Regions from separate parts of the Peribacillus sp. NPDC097895 genome, predicted to be linked through region 3. Evidence: predicted binding sites of a transcription regulator. Region 3 holds the regulator's gene; each other region holds the start of a gene.
The links. The regulator Rex, encoded in region 3, represses fermentation and respiration genes when NADH is low (regulators of the CRP and FNR family bind a similar motif). The targets are predictions, from matches to a motif close to TTGTGAAATATTTCACAA.

Region 1 (7,626 bases), on a different contig from region 3:
GATTTAACTCATTGTCCCTATTTCAACTTCAATTACTCATCATACGCCTTCTGTTTCCCAAGCTGTTTCATATCAATAACTCCAACCCCAGACCATACATAGTATTGTTCCGAAGACAGTAATTAGAGCTAGGAATATAGCGCAATATAGAGTCATAAAAATTGATTTGCTATCATCAGTTTCACGAGCATGCATAAACACAACTAGTTGAACAGCTGCTTGTATGAAGGCTGTCAATATAAAAATCGTCATTCCTGTTGCTTTTGACATATTGAAGAAGTAAACAAAAAGAGCTACAACCGTCAAAATCAATGAAAATACAAAACCCCATACTTGTTTAGCCGGAAATAATTCCTTCATGTTTATGTCATTCCTTTCATGTAGATAAAGGTGAAGATGAAGATCCAAACGATATCTAAGAAATGCCAGTAAAGAGAGAAAATGAAGGATTTGTTGGCTGTTTCAGGTGTCAACCCGCGTTTTTTCACTTGAAGGATAATAAATAACCCCCAGAAAAGTCCTAATGTAACATGTGCTCCATGTGTCCCTAATGTTGTAAAGAGCATCGATGTAAATGCACTAGTTTGCAGTGTAGCTCCTTCGCGATAATAGGTAATGAACTCAGTAATTTCAAATCCTAAGAATCCTAATCCAAGAAGGAGAGTGATTACGAAGAATGTCAACATGGCTTTCTTGTTGCCAAGTCGCATGGCATGAATTCCAAGCCCGATGACAAAACTGCTGGTTAAGAGCAAGAATGTTTCAGCAAGTACTGGAGTGATTTCAAAAATTTCTGCTCCAGTAGGACCGTTACCCGTACGATCAACTAATGTAAAATATGATGCAAAGAGTGTTGCAAAAAGCATAATTTCGGCTCCGAGGAAAATCCAGAAGCCTAAAATATTTAGACGATTTTGTTCCGTACTATATTCAAGAGGTTGCGAGTGATCTATTTCCATTTATTAACACCCCCGAATTTTGCTTCTGTCTCTTTAATTTCTTCTACAGAAATGTAATGTCCATGATCTATTTCGAATGAACGATGAGCCATGCAAACAAAGATACCGATTAACCCAATAATCGCAAGAAACCATATGCTGAATACTAACGCAAATCCAAAGACAAAGAAGATACAGGACATGATAAACGGTCCGCCGCTGTTATTGGGCATATGAATTTTTTCATAGTCACCCTTGAATAATTCATGACCATTATATTTAGCATCCCAAAACGTTTCCCTTGAGTTCACATGTGGAATAATAGCAAAGTTATATTCTGGTACTGGATTATGAGTAGCCCATTCAAGGGAACGTGCATCCCACGGATCATCACTAACATCTCTTGGAGCATGGCGAATGCTATAGTAAATCGTATATACGATTAATACAAAGCTGATTGCCATTAAAAATGCCCCGATAAACGAAATCATATTCAATGGTCCAAATCCAGTCGATTCAGAGTATGTGTATATACGACGTGCTTGACCATCTAAACCAGTGATATACATAGGGAAGAATGCTAAGCAAAAACCAATGGTTAGAAACCAGAACGCCCATTTCCCAATCCTTTCATTCAACATGAAACCAAACATTTTCGGCCAGTAGTAAGTTCCGGCACCAAGCACAGCAAATACTACACCCGGAATAATGACATTGTGGAAGTGAGCTACTAAAAACATTGTATTATGGTATTGATAATCCGCCGCTGACATCGCAAGCATAACCCCGGTAACTCCACCGATTGTGAAAAGAGGTATGAAACCTATTGAATAAAGCATAGGTACGGTAAATCTGATTCTGCCTTTCCACATCGTGAACAACCAGTTAAAGATCTTGATTCCAGTCGGAATAGCAATTACCATCGTTGTAATCGAGAAAATACTATTAACATACGCTGCTTGCCCCATTGTAAAGAAATGGTGCGTCCAAACGAAGAATGAATATATAGAGATAAATACCATTGAAGCAACCATTGATCGATAGCCATATAGGTTACGTCGTGAAAAGGTTGGGATAATCTCACTAAAAAGACCAAATGCAGGCAAGATTAAGATATATACTTCAGGATGTCCCCAAACCCAGAACAGGTTAGCCCAAAGCATATCCATACCGCCTTCAGTCATTGTGAAAAACTTGGTTGCGAATAGTCGATCCATTGTTCCCATGATAAGCGCCACTGTTAATACAGGGAATGCGAAAATGATAATAATGCTTGTGACTAAAGCAGACCATGTAAACATTGGCATTTTCATTAATGTCATACCGGGTGCTCTCATTTTAAGAATAGTCGTCAAAAAGTTAATCCCCGTCATTAATGTACCTATTCCGGCTATTTGAATACCAATCATATAATAATTCGTTCCAACATGAGGGCTAAATTCATTACCTGCAAGCGGGAAATAAGATGACCACCCTGCATCAGGCGAACCACCAATTACAAAAGAGATGTTGAATAGCATCGCACCCATAAAAAATAACCAGAAACTTATGGCATTTAGACGTGGGAATGCTACATCCCGGGCTCCAATTTGTAATGGCACGACGAAATTCATTAAGGCCATAATGTACGGCATCGCCATAAAGAGAATCATCACAACCCCGTGTGTTGAAAAAATTTCATTATAGTGCTGTGAATCTAATAATTTGTTATCCGGTACGGCAAGTTGCGCACGCATCATCACAGCATCTACCCCACCACGAAATAGCATTAACAAAGCAGATATTAGATACATAATACCTATTCTTTTATGATCGACTGTTGTTAGCCAACCACTCCATAAATAAAACCATTTTTTAAAGTGGGTTAAACCAAAAATGATCAAGAGAACAGTAACACCAATGGCCACCATTGATGAGTAAATGACGGGACTAGGATTAGGTATAAGAAATCTAGAGAAAAAACCCATACTTTTGTGTTTCCTTTCTGAAAATATTTTTCTTGAGATAGACTAAGAAATTATTCATGATTGTGTGCTGATTTTTCTTTACTATTACTTGACTTATGATCATGCTCCATATGTTCACCTTTTGAATTCGTGTTAGAGTCACTTGATCCATGATGATGTCCAGCATTTTCTCCTTCTGGAGCTGGTGAGAAGTCTAAATGAGTTCCAGTAAACGTTAACTGTCCCTCATGACCCGGTTTTAATAATTCATTGAATCTTACTTCAGTAATAGGTTTCGCAGTTTCTTTAACTTCCTTTACCCATTCATCAAACTTATCTTGAGACATCGCTTCGACGTGGAACGTATTTTCAGCGAATCCTTTCCCACTAAAGTTTGCATTTCGTCCCATCATTTCGCCTGATTCGTCCGCTGCTAAGTGTAATGTGGTCACCATGTTAGACATGGCATATTTTTGACCGCCAAGTTGTGGAATCCAGAAACTCGTGATAGGCCCGAATGAATAAAGTTTAAATTCAAGTGGTCGATTTGTTGGAATATACAAGTAGTTTACTGTCTCGATATCGTTTTCTGGATAACTAAAATGCCACTTCCAGTCAGATGAAGAAGCGTAAATAACTAATGGATCTTGACCTTTGTACCCTTCCGGAGTGGCTTCCACTTTATTGTTGGAAATTACAGAAACAACGGAGAAGAAAATGACGATTAAAATTGGCACCCCAACAATAATCGTTTCAACAACATGATTCCCTTCAATGTAGGGTGGTTCATAATCTTTAGGTAGTTTAGAGTCACGGTATTTGATTAACACAAAGACTAAAATAGCACAAACAACAATAACAATAACCGCCATGATCGCAATTGATAGCCAAATCACATTGGCTTGCGTTTGGGCTTGAGGTCCTTTAGGATCTAAGACCGCTAATGATTCACAGCCAGAAAGCACATTGACTATGGTAGAAAGAATAGCCAATAAAACCCATTTTGTTTTCATATAAGTATCCTTTCTTTTAAGATTTTATTTCTAAGTTATCCACAAACGATGAAGTTATCCCAAAAAATGTTTATTAAGAAACTTCTCACAATGACATTTATAGGCGGGATGAATATGTATAAATGCATTTGGGGAATATTCAAAGTAAGGGAAGTGAAAATGAAAATTTAAAATGGTGGCAATTGTCCTTAATAGGGGTTGGCTGCACTATTGGTACTGGATTTTTTCTTGGATCGGCCATTGGAATAATCATAACAGGCCCTTCAATTGTCCTTCCTTTACGACAGCCGCAGGGATCTTAATTTTGTTCAATTGGTCATTCACTATTATTTCTGCTCTTCATATTTTGAAAATAAAAATTAGTTGTTTTAACAGTGCTTTTTCATCTACCCTAATACCCATTGAAGAAATTTCAAAAAACCTCTCCAAAGAAGCTTCCAAAATAATATATCTCAATTTATCGCTTGCTTCCTTCAGAATTCCGCGTCACCACGGAAAGCAACCGCTAATTATGCTTTCACTGTTCGAGATATGCACCCCATAGACCTCACCGCCGGGCGCAAAGAAAAAAACCTCACCAAAAAAAGTAGGTGAGGCAACTTCTAATTATTTTGTTATTACCCAAAATCAAAATAATTCCGCTTTAATAACCTTTTCATGTTCATTAACTCCAAGTACTTTGTCTGTTTTGCAAGCTGTTTCGTATCGATTAAAAATAGTTGATTTTCAATTTCTTTCACTATTTCATCATTTTGAAAAAGAGCATCGCAATTTTCACAATGGGATGAAGGGGTTTCAGTAATTTCAACCGCCCTCGTTCCGTCCGGCAGTTCCCAGTACACTGTACCCTCTACCGAAGTAAGCTTTCCTTTCTCACACCATGGACACGTCTCCACTCTATTCATCTCCCTTTGGAGTGCTCTTTTTTTGCTGTGCCTGAAACTTCTTTTCTTTTAACAGATCTCTCTTTTCACGTTGATTTTTCAATGTAGCATGTTCTGGGTTGGTCACGTATTTTTCCCGTCGGTTCATTCGCTTCAGTCCTTCAGGCACTAAATTGAATTGCTTGTCGTTCATTAAGCCGGAAACACCTATATCTGACCGTTTTTCTTCCATATCAGGATATACCCCTTTAAAATAATCATCTGCAAGTCCAGGAGTATAATGCTCTGGTTCAGGATATGTTGTTATCACACCTTCAAAATTTCGGAGCACCGTTTTGGTGGGGGATTGTGAGAGGATATAATTCGGCTGCAGTGTAATTTTCCCTCCCCCTCCTGGAGCATCGACGACAAATGTAGGAACGGCATAACCTGATGTATGTCCGCGGAGTCCCTCTATGATTTCAATCCCTTTTGATATGGGAGCCCTGAAATGACCGATGCCTTCCGAGAGATCGCACTGATAAATATAGTAAGGCCGGACTCGAATCTTGACAAGGTCATGCATCAGCTTTTTCATGATTGCGACACTGTCATTTATCCCTGCTAATATAACAGCCTGATTGCCAACCGGTACACCTGCATCGGCAAGCATCTCACACGCTTTCTTCGACTCTTCGGTAATTTCTATCGAGGTATTGAAGTGAGTATTCAACCAAATCGGATGATACTTTTTTAAAATGGTACATAAATTTTCCGTGATTCTTTGAGGAAAGACAACTGGGGCCCGCGTACCAATCCTGATTATTTCAACGTGAGGTATTTCCCTTAAGTTTTTGATGATATATTCAAGGATCGTGTCGTTAATCAATAATCCGTCCCCACCGGATATAAGGACATCCCGAACTGCTGGTGTATCACGTATATAGCCGATTGCAGCATCTAATTGTTTTTTGGGCACGCCCATCCCGATTTGTCCTGAAAAGCGTCTTCTCGTACAATAACGGCAGTACATGGAGCACTGATTCGTCACCAAAAAAAGGACTCGATCAGGGTATCGATGGGTAAGGCCCGGGACAGGGGAATCCTCATCTTCATGAAGGGGATCTTCCATGTCATATTTGGTTTTATGCATTTCTTCCGAGATGGGGACCGATTGCATTCTGATAGGACATCGCGGGTCATCTTTATTCATCAACGAAGCGTAATATGGGGTGATATTCAATGGGATGGTTTTAGTGGAAATCCTTACGCCTTCCTCTTCATCCGGAGTCAGGTTAATCACTTTTTTCAAATCATCAACAGTTCGGATAGTATTCGTAAGCTGCCACAGCCAGTTGTTCCATTGTTCTTCGGTTACATCTTTCCATAGCTCTATATCTTTCCAATTGCGCTCTGGCTTATATAAGTCAAATAACATGGTAATACCTCCTGAGTTATGATAGTAGTATTAAATGCAAGAAGGGTGCCAAAATGACCCGAAAATTCACTTGCCATAAAAAAAATTCCGGACTGCAGACTGCAATCCGGATGTTTCTCCATTCAAATATGTTTTTTTATTTTATATTGCAGTGTCTGCCGTGGAATCTGCAATAGCTTCGATGCCTGAAATACATTTCCATTTGTTTGAAGAAGGGCTTCTGTAATCAATTTTGTTTCGATTTCCATCATGGCCTCACGAAGCGGAAGTATTTTTTCTGATGAAGGGGAACGTTTTTTTAAGAACTGGGGCAAATCTTCAAGGTTCAAAACCTCCATCTCCGTATGGTTCATCATGAATTCAATCGTATGCTTAAGCTCCCTTACATTTCCTGGCCAATGATATTTCTGAAAAAAAACCTTTGTCTTCTCATCCATTCCTTTAATGGACAATCCTAATTCCCTGTTAAATATTGATATGAAATGGTCTGTAAGGAGCTCAATATCATCAGCACGCTCCCTTAGCGGAGGCAGCTCATAGCTCAATACATTTAATCGGTAAAATAAATCAGGTCTTAGCTTGTTTTCCGAGACGGCCTTTTTAGGATCTATATTCATCGCTGCCATGATCCTGACGTCCACCTGCACACTCTTAGCGCCGCCTATCCTCCTGATGAATCCTTCTTCAAGCACACGCAAAAGCTTTGCCTGCAAGTCAATCGGCATCGATTGCAATTCATCCAGAAACAACGTTCCCCCGTTAGCTAATTCAAATAATCCCTGACGTTCGACAGCCCCGGTGTAACTGCCTTTAGCCGTACCGAATAATAGCGATTCCAACAAATTTTCCGGCAAGGCTGCACAATTTTGCGCGATGAATGGTTCTTTTCTGCGGCTGGAATCCTGATGGATGCTTTGAACAAAAAGCTCTTTTCCTACACCGCTTTCACCATATACCAACACCGATGATGAAGAACGGGCAGCCTTTTTTCCGTGTGATATCAAGCTTCTGAATAGAGAATCACTAGTTAAGATATCAGTGAACGAATACAGTCCGCTTTTCCCATCCACCTCTTTCTTCTCAGGACTTTTGATTGTCTTGAGCGAGCTTTCCAGGTCAGCTAACCGTTCAGATAGTTGCTTTAGACTTGAATAATCCTTAGCAATTTCTATTGCACCTATCATAAACCCATCAACATATATGGGCAGCGTCGTATTTAGCGTCTCGATGATTCGCCCATGTGCATTTACATACGATTGGCTATAGTTGTAGATTGGTTTTTCGGATTTAATGACACGGAGTAAGGTCGATGATTTGTGATTCAAAGAAGGAAAGGCTTCAAGCAACGGTTTCCCAAGTACCTCACTTCTTTTCATTCCATCATGATTGGCAGCCACTCCGTTATAAAAGATGGTCTGTCCTTTTGGA
Region 2 (7,626 bases), on a different contig from region 3:
ATCAGCATCCAAATCAATTGTAGGGGTCGTGAATTTACAGGAGATGCAAAACCAGAACCCGTACCAGCAGCAAAGCACGGAGAGCGAAACGGTTGAGAGCGGCACTGGTTCAGGGGTCATTTATAAAAAAGCTAATGGGAAAGCCTATATCATTACGAACAATCATGTTATTGAAGGAGCTAAGGAAGTCGAAATTTCATTGTATGATGGCCAAAAAGCAACGGCAGCGGTTGTCGGCGCGGATGCTTTGACGGATTTAGCGGTTTTGACAATTGATGCCTCGAAAGCACCGGAGGGAATTAAATTCGGTAATTCTGATAGCATGCGTCCAGGTGAAGAAGTATTGGCCATTGGTAACCCTCTTGGACTTGATTTTTCACGTTCTGTTACTCAAGGGATCGTCAGTGCGACCGGGCGCTCCATTTCAGTCGATACCTCGGACGGGGAGTGGGAACTTGATGTCCTTCAAACGGATGCAGCGATCAACCCTGGCAATAGCGGCGGTGCTTTGATCAACACCGCTGGGGAAGTGATCGGCATAAACAGCTTGAAGATTTCCGAAAACGGTGTGGAAGGCTTAGGGTTTGCCATACCAAGCAATGATGTGATTCCGATTGTTACGGAGCTGATTGAAAATGGAAAAATCACGCGTCCATATTTAGGAGTCAGCTTGGCCAGTATGGAAGAACTGCCGCAATATTACATTCAAAATGTTCCTGAAGCCGTAAAGTCCGGTGTAATGGTGACGAGTATAGAAGCGGGATCGGCTGCGGCGAATGGAGGGCTTAAGCAACAGGATATCATCGTTGAAATTGATGGAACGAAAATAAATACAGCCGCTGCATTAAGGAAGTACTTATATACAGATAAGAAAATCGGCGATAAAGTAAAGGTTAAAGTATATCGGGGTACTGAAGAGAAAACGGTAACGTTAACCTTGCAAAAACCATAGTAAGAGGTATGGCCCCTGATTTTTCATCAGGGGCCTCAGTTTGTAGACAAAAGGGGTTCGGAATAAAAAATTCCGAACCCCTTTTTCCTTTGAATTTTAGGCGATTTTGGAACTTACCATGTCCATTTTGCCGTCTTCTTTAAATTAAAGGCAGCGAAAGTAAGCATCGCCTGCATCGACAATCTTTAAGTGCCCTTAAAGTAATCCAACATATACCATACTTGTAACAATAAAGATTTAGGCTAAAAGTTTTTATCTAAAAGTTAAAACAAAGTTGATTGGAGCGGGTGTGCGAGACTCCTGCGGGGAAAGCGAGTGCCTGGAGTCGTTCGAATTGTATAAACCCCTATTTAATAGTATACAAAAGGTTAATATCGGAAAAAATAGATAGTGCATTTACACTGTTTTGTAGATTTTTTAATATAGTCTTTAATACCTAAAAGTTAATAGTAGCGTGTTTTATTTGTCAAGTTTTTCATAGTGAATATGTTAAAATATAGAAAAGATTTGACAAATTTGTGAAATGTCATAAAATAGAAAGAAAGGGGATGAAATTATGGAAGCTAATCAGAAGATGTTAGATGCAGTGAAATGGGTATCGGGCACAGGCTGTGTAATCGGAATTATTATTTTTGCTTTAAGTTTCTTTGTAAGCGATTACAATAAAGATTATATATTTACCGCCGTTGGAATCGCCATCACACTAAGCGCAGCTGCAATTTTTCTAGTTGGTATATTTTTTGTCCTGACAGAAGAAATGGTAATGAAAACACATAAAGGTGAAAGAATTGTACCGGAAACGACTAAAATCATAAAAATGAAGTCAAAGGCTAACACTCAAACAAAAAGAAGTACAGAATTCAGTAACTAAAACGAGGAATATAGCATAATGAACTTGCATTCTATCATCAGATTTACTAACATGGATGAACGCCTGTCTAAAGAAATTGAGTCAAAGTGATCCGAATGATTGAATGCGCTTTCATTTTGTGGAGGACTTGGATTAATTATTAGTTGGCAACTTTTTCATTCAATACAATATACTGCACTCGTCATGTACCAAAAAAATATTTCAAGTAACCCTTTGTATTTGAAATACATACGATGTGCTTGGACATTCAAACCAAACTGCCTGAACGCCAGGAAGTTTTCACTTTGCATTTTGAACTATATCCACGAGAAAAGGACACTTTTAAAAAGTCCTTTTTTTGTGGTTTTTTTATGCACTTTTCTTTGAAGATACAAAAGGGATGTCGTTGATTTTGAGTAGTGAGTTTCCAAAAGCGGAGTTTTTTGAACCACCAAATGTATTTTTTTGTAAAATGGTTTTTGTCCTGTCCTACTGATATTGATTGATAAACAACTTGACTAGATGTAACTAGTTTGACTGACCTCTGAATTACTTCCCCCAAGACTACTGCTAAACGGCTGTTTAGGAATACTGACAGGGCAATAAGTATTGCGAGGAGAATAAAGCCAATTACATTTCACACTCGTTATTTCCTTATATATATATAATATTGACCAGTGTTGGACCATAAGGGTATTGAAGCATGGAAACAACATCTTGTATAATGCGGCTACCATTTACCAACTTCCATGGCCGAGTGAAAAAAATCCGCTATAAATCATGTTTTCCAACGATAGATACCTAATTAACAGGATAGGTAATATAATTCATAATCTTTATAAGTCTTAAGGCAATAAACGCGGTGAATAAAATGTGGAAATTTCATTTCATTATATTAGAATAATATTAAACGGAAAGTGACCGAACTGTCAGCAATCCTGTACTAATAAGTGAATTTTCCATAGGTAATTTATTAAACAATTATTATATTTCATTTGCTGAAGATTTTCGAACATTTCTGTTCATTTACCATCTTCTTACTGCTCTTTATTGAACTTTATGTGACAGATGTCACTTTATATTGTCTTTTTTTACACTTGGGATTAATATTGGTATGTCGGGTTTGTGAACATGGTAACACTTTATCCGAATAATTACCAATTGGAATTTTATTATGTAAGAAAGGGGTAGTACTATGAAAATAAAGTGGGCTCTATTAACTATACTTTTTACAATTGCCACTGTGCTAACCGGTTGCGATAACCCATTAATGGTCTTGGACCCTAAAGGGCCAGTAGCTGCAACACAAGCAGATGTTATTATGATTTCGATATGGACAATGGCCTTTGTCGTCCTTGTCGTTATGGTACTGTATATCTTCATGATAATGAAATATCGTGCTTCCAAACAGCGTGATGATTATGAACCACCTCATATTGAAGGAAGTAAGGTTCTTGAAATAATTTGGGTTGCGATCCCAATTTTGATCGTCGCTTTCCTATCCGTTGTTACTGTTAAAACAACAAATGAAGTTGAGGCAACACCTAAAGGGTACGGAGATCAAGAACCTTTAGTCATTTACGCTTCATCTTCCAACTGGAAGTGGCATTTTAGTTATCCGGAAGAAGATATCGAAACGGTCAACTATCTGTTTATACCGACTAACCGACCAATCGAATTTAAACTTTACTCATTCGGTCCAATCTCAAGTTTCTGGATTCCACAACTTGGAGGACAAAAATACGCGATGTCGGACATGGTTAATACGTTGCACTTAGCAGCTGATGTACCAGGTGAGTATATGGGTCGAAATTCAAACTTCAGTGGTTCAGGTTTTGCTCAGCAAACGTTCAACGTTAATGCATTGTCAGCAAAAGATTACGATAAGTGGGTAGATGAAATTAAAGCTACTGCTAAACCGATTACTGAGGAAAAATTCAATGAATTATTAAAACCTGGTCATGTGGGACAATCCACTTACACTGGAACTCACTTAGAGTTTTCACCAGCTCCTGAAGGGGAAAATGCTGGTCATGACCACGGATCTTCTGATACTGAAGAAAATGATTCCAAGGATTCACACGAGGAACATTCAGAACACAGCAATCATTAAGGGTTTAACTCACGTTCTATTAAACTACTAGTTTTACACGATAAGGAATATTTTCCTGAAAGGAGTCACAAAAGTATGGATTACTTTGATCGATTTGCCGTACCTCACCCAAGTCCTGCAATTTATGCGTCCATGGTTGCTATTGGTTTAACCATGATTGCGGTTGTTGCCGGAATTACCTATTTTAAAAAATGGGGTTACTTATGGCGTGAGTGGTTAACAACGGTTGACCATAAACGTATTGGTATCATGTACATCTTGGCAGCACTGCTTATGCTTTTCCGCGGTGGCGTCGATGCTCTTATGATGCGTGCCCAAACGGCTATTCCAGATAACGGTCTTTTGGATGGACAGCATTATAATGAGGTATTTACAACACACGGGGTCGTCATGATCCTGTTCATGGCTATGCCATTTATCATTGGGTTAATGAACATTGTTACACCATTACAAATTGGAGCGCGTGACGTAGCATTCCCACGTCTGAACGCAGTAAGCTTCTGGTTATTCTTCATGGGGGCAATGCTATTTAACATCTCTTTCGTAGTCGGTGGTTCTCCTGATGCAGGTTGGACATCTTACTTCCCGCTTGCAAGTAACGATTTCAGTGAATCAGTCGGTTCGAACTATTACGCGATTTCACTTCAAATCGCTGGTATTGGTACATTAATGACTGGTATCAACTTTATCGTAACTATCTTGAAAATGAGAGCACCTGGCCTGAACTTAATGAAAATGCCAATGTTCACATGGTCTATCTTGATTACAAACTTCATTATCGTTTTCGCTTTCCCTGTATTGACAGTGGCACTTGCGTTGATGACAATGGATCGTCTATTCGGAACTCAATTCTTTACGATGGCCAATGGCGGTAGCGATATGCTTTGGGCAAACTTGTTCTGGGTTTGGGGACATCCTGAAGTTTATATAGTTATTCTTCCAGCTTTCGGTATTTACAGTGAAATCATTTCGACATTTGCACGTCGTAACCTGTACGGGTATAATTCGATGGTTATCTCCATGGTAGCTATTTCTACACTATCTTTCATTGTATGGGCTCACCATTTCTATACAATGGGTCACGGTGCAATGGTTAACGGTATCTTCTCCATCACAACGATGGCAATTGCCGTACCGACCGGTGTTAAGATCTTCAACTGGTTGTTCACACTTTGGAAAGGTAAAATCGTGTTTACCGTTCCAATGCTATACTCTTTAGCTTTCATTCCGATTTTCACGCTCGGTGGGGTAACAGGGGTTATGCTTGCCATGGCAAGTGCTGACTACCAATACCATAATACAATGTTCTTAGTAGCTCACTTCCATTACGTATTGATTCCAGGTACTGTATTTGCCGTACTTGCCGGTTTTACGTACTGGTGGCCAAAAATGTTCGGTTTCATGTTGAGCGAAAAAATTGGAAAATGGTCGTTCTGGTTCATTATAGTCGGCTTTAATGTAACATTCTTCCCGATGTTCATCACTGGTTTAGATGGGCAGGCACGTCGTATGTATACGTACTCTGAATCAACAGGATATGGTCCATTGAATATGCTCTCTTTCGTTGGAGCGATTGGTTTAGCAATAGGTTTTGCACTTATTGTGTACAATATCTATTGGAGTACTCGTTATGCATCAAGAAATATCTCAAACGATCCATGGGATGCACGTTCTCTAGAGTGGGCTACACATACACCAATCCCTGAATATAACTTTGCAATTGTGCCAACAGTTGATTCTACAGAAGCATTCTGGGATTCAAAGAAAAAAGGCTTTAAATTATTTGGCGGTAAAGTAGAAAAGATTCATATGCCAAATAACAGTGGCGTGCCGTTTATCATGAGCTGTATCTTCTTCGTTTGGGGCTTTGCATTGGTATTCAGCATGTGGATCATTGCAATCATTGCAACGATCGGTATCTTTGCTTGTATGATTCACCGTTCATTCGAAAAAGATCACGGACGTTATATCTCTGTTGAAGAGATCGAAGAAACTGAAAATAAATTGCGAGGTGCTAAGTAATGAAAATAGATAACTCGCTGCCACTAGAATATAGCACGGAAGAAAATCGCTTAAAGATTTTTGGATTCTGGATTTTCCTGGGAGCAGAAATAGCTCTTTTCGCTACACTGTTCGCCACTTATTTTGTCTTAGTTGGTGGTACTGGAAATGGTCCAACAGGGGAACATCTTTTTAAAGTCCCAACACTAATGTTTCAAACAATCTTTCTTTTAACTAGTAGTTTTACCATAGGTCTTGGAATCAATGCAATGAGACTTGGCAGGCAGAAAGCAACGATTGGTTTCTTCATTATCACCCTTATTCTTGGTTTAGGCTTCTTAGGAGTCGAAATTTATGAGTTCGTGGAGTATGTACATGAAGGAGCAACGATTCAAACAAGTGCTTTCTTATCTAGTTTGTTCACACTACTAGGTACGCATGGAGCTCACGTTACACTTGGTTTATTCTGGGGAACTTTCATCGTCGTGCAGATTAAAAAACGCGGTATGACTCCACAGACAACAAACAAGGCTTTCATCTTTTCACTTTACTGGCATTTCTTGGACGTTGTCTGGATTTTCATCTTCAGTTTCGTCTACCTGAAAGGAATGATGTAATATGAAAGAATTATTCCCACGGGGCCAAGTTATGGGATTTGCTTTTTCGCTAGTTCTGACTTTGGTCGCACTATCAGTTATTGTGTTTGATCTCTCACTTAAAATGGCTGTGATCGTCCTGCTTGTGACGGCCTTCATGCAAGCAGCACTTCAATTTGTTATGTTCATGCATGCAGGAGAGTCTGAAGATAAAGCATCGATTTACACAAACGTTTATTATGGATTATTTGTTGCATTAGTTACTATTTTCGGTACAATGCTAACAATGATTTGGGGATATCAATAAGCAATTCCAAAAAAACTGGTCGTCATCATGACGTCCAGTTTTTTTGCTTTTAAATGCAGTGGTTGGGGTATATATTTTTCTAATGCGCTGCATGAAAATTGGATTATTTCGGGGTTCACGAAAAGCGAAACGTTAATAGAACGGTCACATCTTCTATGAAAATCCACCCGCCCCTTTGTTATAATTAGTTATATACAATAAATTTAGAACATAGCGGAGATGATGAAATATGACATTGCCTGTTTTGATTTTAACAATTATCTTAAGTTTGGTTAAAATATTGGTTTCCTGTCTCCCGACCGATACAGTGAATTGGATCCTGAGCAAATTTAAACTGCATTCTGAACTTAGCGAAGCCAACTCTATCGTAACCTTTAACGGAAAACGCTTGGAAAATGAAAAAAAACTCCAAGTCATAAATTATTTTAATGAAGCTAAATTTTTAAAGAAAAATCACATATTCCCGGGTAACGAGCAATTGTTTTTACATCCAGAGAACAGTGGGACTCCATTAGTCATTGATACTAAAAGCGGCAAAAAGGATGTTAGGTTATTTGTGTACATTTACAACGATCACGTTGATGTAGTCAAGCAGTACAAGAAGAAATTAATTTCTTATAGCCTGCTTTCCGATAGCCTTCAAGAACGTTCCATGCCATTAATAAGAAATTTAGTATAGAAATAATTAATGAAGCCGGTCCTTAAAATGATCGTTCAGACTGTAGATATACTCGATGAAAATCGAGCTTGTCTACAGTTTTTTTTGAGGGTATGTAATCATTAGATTACCACTCCAGGCACTCGCTT
Region 3 (7,626 bases):
CCTGCATATTTTGAGAAGATAATTAGATCGCCTTGGGCAACCTCTAAAGCAACACGTTCGCCATTTTCAAGAACACGGCCAGTGCCAACTGCCACTACCTTACCTTCTTGTGGCTTTTCTTTTGCAGTATCAGGAAGAACAATACCGCTTGCAGTTTTTTCTTCAGATTGAACTAGTTCAATAATAACGCGATCACCTAATGGTTTTAACAAGTGAAACAACCTCCTCATATTCTCTTGATATTTGTTTCATGATTATTAGCACTCTTCATCATCGAGTGCTAACACATTTATAATATTAAATAAACCGAGCCTTTTTTGCAAGTATCTTATCGAAAATTTTTTATTAATTTCTGATAAATTACGGGTATACTACTTTAGCATAATGATTAGTAACTGAAATGTTTTCTAAGGGGTACCTTTAAGTGGTGTTCTGTCCTAATATTTGATACCATTTTGGAGTATGCGTTTATAGATTGTCCCCATGTCAGGAACGTTATATATCAAATGGGTGACTTAATAAAAGGAGTTTTCATTTTTGAAAAAAGAATATTGGTTCGTCATCATCACCTACATTGCCATGCAATTATCCAGTATTGTTGGGGTACCCATTTTCATGCTGATCGGATCTTCAACCGGAATGCCTGCTGATGAACTTGAAGTGAAGTCAGCCGCATACTGGATTGTATTCAGCTTTCTAGTTGCTCTATCATTGATTCTTTTATTAATGAGAAAAGATATGAGGGAAAAGATAGACAGAAAAGATCAAGCCTCGATTCCCATGTCCATATTTTGGGCAATAGCAGGTATTTTCTTGGCTCTTTTCTCTCAAACCATTGCTGGGAGCATTGAACAAATGCTTGGGGTGGAGTCTGAATCGGAGAATACACAGCAGCTCATTTCACTCATTTACAAAGTCCCCTTGGTCATTTTCGTCACTTCAGTAATAGGACCAATATTGGAAGAAATCATTTTTCGAAAAATCATTTTCGGATCACTTCATAAACGCTTTAACTTCTTTATTTCAGCTTTACTCAGCTCAGTTATATTCGGCTTGGCGCATGGTGAATTTGAACATCTTCTTTTATATACGGCAATGGGTTTTACCTTTGCTTTCCTTTATAAGCACACGGGACGCATTCTCGTGTCCATATGCGCACATGTTGCGATGAATACGCTTGTTATCGTCTTTCAAGTGGTCTATCGTGAAGATATTGAGAAGATGTTAGATACTGCACAGGCCTTCATCGGAGGTTTATTATGAAACGTCAGTCACCTTTATTCATGGGAATCATCTATGCTGGCTTAGGAGCTCTTTTTACAGCGATCGCGATTCAATCCGTCAGTTCATCAGGATGGGGAATCTTTGCCTATATACTTATCCTTATTGCTACCCTTGATTTTGGATCGGGATTACGGATGATCATGCTGCACTTTAAGATTAAAGCCGCACAAAAAAATAAGAAAAAATAAGAAAAACGCTGCGAAGTTGCAGCGTTTTTCTTTTTATTCCTCCAATGCAGCTTCTTCCACTACAGGATAATGCTTCAAAAAGTAGATGAGAGACTGAAGCTCCACCGCCAGGTCAATGTGGTGAACCCTAATCGATGGGGGTACCGTCAGCCGTGCGGGAGTGAAATTCAATATTCCTTTTATATCGGCTTTGACTAAACGATCGGTTATCGTCTGGGCCACTTGTGCAGGTACTGTCAAAATAGCTGCAGTAATATTGTTTTCCTGCAATAGTGTATCAATTTGATCCATATGATAAATTGGCACATCTGCTATTATCTTGCCGACCTTATCTTCAGAAACCTCAAATGCCATTTCAATCTTTGTATTATTATTTTTCATGAAATTGTAATTTAAAAAAGCAGTCCCTAAATTTCCTACACCGATTAAAGCGACTTTTGTCAGTTCATCTTGATCTAGTGTTTTTCTAAAGAAGGATAATAAATAATTGACATTATAGCCGTAGCCTTTTTTCCCAAGCGCGCCAAAGTAGGAAAAATCACGGCGAATTGTAGCAGAATCCACTTTTACAGCTTCGCTTAGCTCTGCAGAGGAAACTCTTTGTTTGCCTGAGGAATGTAAGTTCTTTAAAAATCGATAATACAATGGCAACCTTTTGGCCGTTGCCTGCGGTATCTTTGGGTCATGGTTCATCATTCTTCCCCGCCTTCACACATGCTTTTCAACTTAATTTCTACTCTCTATCTTTTTGATTTACTTGTCTTTTATAATCGCTACTGGACACTCCACCTGTTTTCTCCACTAAGAATGTAGGCCCGATTACCATTCCTTTATCAATGGCCTTACACATGTCATAAATAGTCAAAGCAGTTACGGATGCAGCTGTTAACGCTTCCATTTCCACACCTGTACTTCCTTTTGTCTTAGCTTCCGTTTCAATCCTAAGCCTATATCCTTGATCTTCTTTTTCCCAATCAAAGGCTATATTGACCCCTTGCAGAGGAATGGGATGGCACATCGGAATTATATTGGATGTATTTTTGCTGGCCATGATTCCTGCAACCTGTGCAACAGCCAATACATCGCCTTTTTTCATTTTTTGGTTGGTGACCAATTCATATATTTCTTCATTCAATAAAATGCTCGATTGAGCTATTGCGGTCCGGGATGTTTCGGGCTTCGCACTCACATCAACCATTTTGGCCCTGCCTTGTTCATTAAAATGCGTCAAGTCTCCCATTTAAGTAACCCCTCCTAAATCATACACTATTATTCCACTTTATGTAACAGCTTGTTTTTAGCTCGGAACCAAGCTGTTGCCGATAATAACTATAATACGTTACACTAACAATAATCAATTGAGGTGAAATCTATGATTTTATTACAAATCAATCAACTATCGAAATATTATGGAGCTGAACTTATTTTATCAAATATGAAGCTCGAAGTTCAAAATAAAGATCGAATTGCACTTGTTGGCCGAAATGGCGCTGGTAAATCGACTCTGCTGAAAATCATAGCCGGGCAGCTTTCCCATGATGGTGGTGAAATCATCAAGCCAAAAGGCGTCACCATCGGCTATATGGCTCAGGATACGGGATTGGAATCCGAGCTGACCATTTGGGATGAGATGCTGACGGTATTCAAGGATCTTATGGAGCAAGAAAAGGAACTGCGGCGAATTGAGGCTGATATGGCCAGACCTGACATCTTTGAGAATGAAGGACTTTATCAAAAAGTATTAAATGAATATGACACTTTGATGATCACCTTCAAAGAGAAGGGCGGTTATCAATATGAAGCGGATATCCGTTCGGTATTGCATGGACTCCAGTTTGCCGACTTTGACTATTCTACCCTAATTTCCACTTTAAGCGGTGGGCAAAAAACAAGACTTGCTTTAGGGAAGCTGCTTTTAAGGAAACCGGATATTTTGATTCTGGATGAGCCAACGAACCATTTGGATATCGAAACCCTCTCTTGGCTTGAACAGTATTTACAGAGTTACCAAGGAGCTGTTCTTATTGTTTCCCATGACCGCTATTTTTTAGATAAAGTTGTAAATCAGGTATATGAAATTTCCCGGAATAACATGAAGAAATACTATGGTAATTATAGTTCTTACCTAGAGGGAAAAGCGGAAGATTATGAGCGGGACATGAAGCTGTTCGAGAAACAACAAGGGGAAATCGAAAAGCTTCGTGACTTTGTCCAACGTAATATCACAAGAGCCTCCACTACGAAAAGGGCACAAAGCAGACGCAAACAGCTCGAAAAGATGGATGTATTGGACAAGCCGCAAGGTGATGAAAAATCCGCTAATTTTTCATTCCAGATTGAAAGGCAAAGCGGAAACGAAGTACTTCATCTTCAGGACTTGGCAATAGGCTATGAAGGAGAAACGGTATCAAAAAATATAAATTCCCGCATGACAAAGGGCGAAAGCATTGCTCTTGTTGGCCCGAATGGTGTCGGGAAATCAACGTTATTGAAAACAATCATCTCTAAGCTTCCGGCACGTTCCGGAAGTTTCCGTTTTGGAACGAATGTTGAAGTCAGCTACTATGATCAGGAACAAGCAAATCTGATTTCCAATAAACGCGTACTCAATGAATTATGGGATGACTATCCCCTTAAACCTGAAAAGGATATACGTACGGTACTCGGTAATTTCCTTTTTAGCGGGGACGATGTTTTGAAGACCGTCTCCACACTAAGCGGCGGCGAAAAGGCCCGGCTTGCCCTGGCCAAAATGATGATGGAAAAAGGGAATTTTTTAATTCTGGATGAGCCAACGAACCATTTAGATCTCGACAGTAAATTGGTGCTGGAAAATGCATTGATTGATTATCCGGGAACTATTCTTTTCGTCTCACATGACCGTTATTTCATAAATCGGATAGCAACTAAAGTGATCGAGCTCTCCAAAGACGGTAACGAAGAATTCCTCGGCGATTATGATTACTATGTAGAGAAAAAACAGGAGCAAGCGGAAATCAAAGCACTTGAACAAGAGAATAAAGCAAAAACAATAGATGTAGCCGCAGAAAAAACAAATTACAAAATCGATAAAGAAGCAAAAAAAGCTGAACGTCAGCGAAAACGGCGCATTGAGGAAATCGAGGCAGCGATGGAGTTGCTTGAAATCGAAATAAACGAATACAATGAACTACTTTGTGATCCAAATGTCTTCCAAGACCATGAAAAAGTAATGGAAGTCCAAACAAATCTTGATAAAGCACAGGAAACACTAGACCAGCTTCTCGAAGAATGGGCCGAATTGGAAGAATGACAATGGACCGAGTTAAATGACTCGGTCTTTTCTTTTCTGTTTCTTCAAAGTTATCCACATACTTGTTAACAAAACACTTACCGTGCACAAGCCGATAATTTGAGTTATTCACATTATCCACAGAAACATATCCACTTATCCACAAAAACACGTGTTTATACACATGCAGTTTGTTTATCAAAAATAATTATCCACAGAATATTCTATTTTTTTATACACAGGATAAAAAAGACAGGATGCCGATTTTAGGCATCCTGTCTTCACTTGCATTAAAATGCTTCTATATCCAATCCTGGGTTTCCGTTCAAATCTAATCCAGAGCGCTTTCCTTTTTCGAACATGACACTGCCAGCAGCACCGATCATGGCTGCATTGTCCGTACAAAGGTAGAGGGGCGGAATGGATATGTCCATAGGCATAACCTTAAAAGCTTCCGTTAACGCTTCCCTCAGGCCTTTATTTGCCGCAACTCCTCCGGCAAGCAAAACCTGTTCCACATTATATTCCTTGGCAGCCTTCACCGTTTTCGTTACAAGTACTTCTATAACACTTGCTTGGAAACTAGCCGCTAAATCTTTAGGTTCAATTATTTCCCCACGCTGTTCTGCATTATGCAAAGTGTTGATTACAGCTGATTTCAATCCGCTGAAAGAAAAGTCATAGCTATCATCCAACCAAGCCCGAGGCAGTTTCAATGAAGGTGAGCCCTCTTGTGCAAGCCTATCGATATGAGGTCCTCCAGGATAAGGGAGCCCCAAAGTTCGAGCCACCTTATCATATGCCTCTCCTGCTGCATCATCCCGCGTCTCCCCTATCACCTTGAAAGAACCTGGTTCTTCTAAAAGCACCAATTCGGTATGTCCTCCAGAAACGACTAAAGAGAGGGCGGGATATTGGATTTCTTGAATAAGTCTATTTGCGTATATATGGCCCGCTATATGATGCGTACCGACAATTGGAATTCCATGTGCAAAAGCTACAGCCTTTGCCGCATTCACTCCTATTAATAGTGCCCCTACAAGACCAGGGCCTTCTGTAACGGCAATAGCATCTAAATCTTCATATGTCACACCTGCCTGAAGCAGCGCTTCTTCAAGAACAATCGTAATTTGCTCTACATGGTGGCGGGAAGCTATTTCAGGGACGACACCGCCAAAACGTTTATGGCTTTCAATTTGTGAAGCCACGACATTGCTCAATATCTCTGTTCCATTTTTTATGACAGCTGCTGCCGTTTCGTCACAGCTCGTTTCGATTCCTAATATAAGTTGATCTGTTTTCATGAAAAATTCACCCACATAACATAAGCATCTTCTTGATTATCTGTATAATAATTTTTACGGATTCCACCCTTTTGAAAACCTAGTTTTTCATAGAGTGAAATGGCTACTGCATTACTGACACGAACTTCAAGCGTCATCCTTACCACACCCATGGAAATGGAGATTTCAATCATCTTCCGAAGCAATGCTTCCCCAAGCTTTTGCCCTCGATATTCAGGTAAAATCGCTATGTTGGTAATGTGCGATTCATCTATGACGATCCACGCGCCGCAATAACCGGCAATTTTCCCTTCATCCTCAATCACCATATATACGGCATATTGATTGTGATTCAATTCATTAAAAAAAGCTTCCCGGCTCCAAGGTAAAGTGAAGGACTGTTTTTCCACGTGTAGCACTTGGTCGATATCTTCCGTTTTCATTTTTCGGAACGTCAATGTTTTACTCATAATAATCGGTCGCTTTCCTTTTTTATTTCCCCTGCTGTTCGAGCCACTTAGCTTCCGCTTCAGCCATGCGAATATAGTTTGGTACAAACTGGTGAATATCCTCTTCAGTCTTGTTAAGACCAATAAAGGCCAGTTCGCTTGGTCTTGAGTTAAAGGACTGTACAGGAGCAAATATGGCTAAATCGCCTAACGCTTCCGTAATTGCATCCCGATGAATGTCCACATCTTGACCAATAAATAAAACAGGACGATTTAATTCCTTCAATCGAATCGCCCACTCAGAGGATAGAATATTACAATCTTCCATGATTGTTTTTAACAGATCATCTTCCATTTCATATAATCCAGTATAAATCTGCCCTCTTCTTGCATCGAACAAGGGAGATATCAATCCATTAAAATAACGACCATTTGCTGCTAAAACTTCTAAACTAGAAACACCTGATAAAGGAATCTGAAGTGTCCAGGCCAAAGTTTTTGCAATCGTCACACCAATCCTAACCCCTGTATAAGAGCCTGGCCCCCGAGCTACCACTATCTTGGTCAGATCCTTCGGATTAGTATCACAATCCCTTAGCAGCGTCTCAATAGCTGGCATTACCCGCACCGAATGATTTTTCTTTAGGTTGGTCGTATATTCGCCAATTACTTGACTTCCACTTACCAGTGCTATCCCTAATGTGAAGTTCGATGTATCTATAGCTAAAACCTTCATCAAATAATCTCCTTACATAACGTTTCATAACGTTCGCCTTTGGCTTCCAAGACAATGCGCCGGCTTATATCACTAAGACGATAAATATAAATGGTTAAGATTTCACTAGGGAGGTAATCCTTAATTAAATGAGCCCATTCAACGACGGTTACACCGCCACCATCAAAGTATTCATCAAAGCCTAAATCTTCTTCGGATTCACTTACCCTATATACATCCATGTGATATAAAGGCAATCGACCCTGGTATTCCTTTATTATCGTAAAAGTTGGGCTATTTACTGTTCTAGAAACGCCTAATCCTTTAGCCAGCCCTTTTGTGAATGCCGTTTTCCCTGCACCAAGATCACCTTCTAAAGCCAGTACATCACCACTCGAAAGCATTAGTGCCAACTTCTGCGCAAATTGTGCTGTTT

Region 1: the regulator Rex is predicted to act here: its motif matches at 3,971-3,988, upstream of qoxA (cytochrome aa3 quinol oxidase subunit II).
Region 2: the regulator Rex is predicted to act here: its motif matches at 2,862-2,879, upstream of qoxA (cytochrome aa3 quinol oxidase subunit II).

What each region holds. Positions count from the first base shown of each region.
Region 1 covers NZ_JBNNSH010000001.1:1,543,523-1,551,148, reverse strand. The annotation lists gene qoxD (cytochrome aa3 quinol oxidase subunit IV) at 73-360, opposite strand; gene qoxC (cytochrome aa3 quinol oxidase subunit III) at 363-959, opposite strand; gene qoxB (cytochrome aa3 quinol oxidase subunit I) at 950-2,905, opposite strand; gene qoxA (cytochrome aa3 quinol oxidase subunit II) at 2,956-3,897, opposite strand; partial or broken gene ACQKMH_RS07470 (amino acid permease) at 4,020-4,172, shown strand; gene ACQKMH_RS07465 (YokU family protein) at 4,515-4,793, opposite strand; gene ablA (lysine 2,3-aminomutase) at 4,795-6,198, opposite strand; gene ACQKMH_RS07455 (sigma-54 interaction domain-containing protein) at 6,321-7,626, opposite strand, start outside.
Region 2 covers NZ_JBNNSH010000006.1:101,188-108,813, forward strand. The annotation lists gene ACQKMH_RS23020 (S1C family serine protease) at 1-952, shown strand, start outside; gene ACQKMH_RS23025 (hypothetical protein) at 1,509-1,823, shown strand; gene qoxA (cytochrome aa3 quinol oxidase subunit II) at 2,998-3,915, shown strand; gene qoxB (cytochrome aa3 quinol oxidase subunit I) at 3,991-5,937, shown strand; gene qoxC (cytochrome aa3 quinol oxidase subunit III) at 5,937-6,533, shown strand; gene qoxD (cytochrome aa3 quinol oxidase subunit IV) at 6,535-6,819, shown strand; gene ACQKMH_RS23050 (YfmQ family protein) at 7,049-7,498, shown strand.
Region 3 covers NZ_JBNNSH010000009.1:98,260-105,885, forward strand. The annotation lists gene groES (co-chaperone GroES) at 1-212, opposite strand, end outside; gene ACQKMH_RS25995 (CPBP family intramembrane glutamic endopeptidase) at 538-1,263, shown strand; gene ACQKMH_RS26000 (YdiK family protein) at 1,260-1,472, shown strand; gene ACQKMH_RS26005 (redox-sensing transcriptional repressor Rex) at 1,506-2,168, opposite strand; gene moaC (cyclic pyranopterin monophosphate synthase MoaC) at 2,206-2,712, opposite strand; gene ACQKMH_RS26015 (ABC-F family ATP-binding cassette domain-containing protein) at 2,845-4,764, shown strand; gene tsaD (tRNA (adenosine(37)-N6)-threonylcarbamoyltransferase complex transferase subunit TsaD) at 5,034-6,047, opposite strand; gene rimI (ribosomal protein S18-alanine N-acetyltransferase) at 6,044-6,496, opposite strand; gene tsaB (tRNA (adenosine(37)-N6)-threonylcarbamoyltransferase complex dimerization subunit type 1 TsaB) at 6,519-7,211, opposite strand; gene tsaE (tRNA (adenosine(37)-N6)-threonylcarbamoyltransferase complex ATPase subunit type 1 TsaE) at 7,211-7,626, opposite strand, start outside.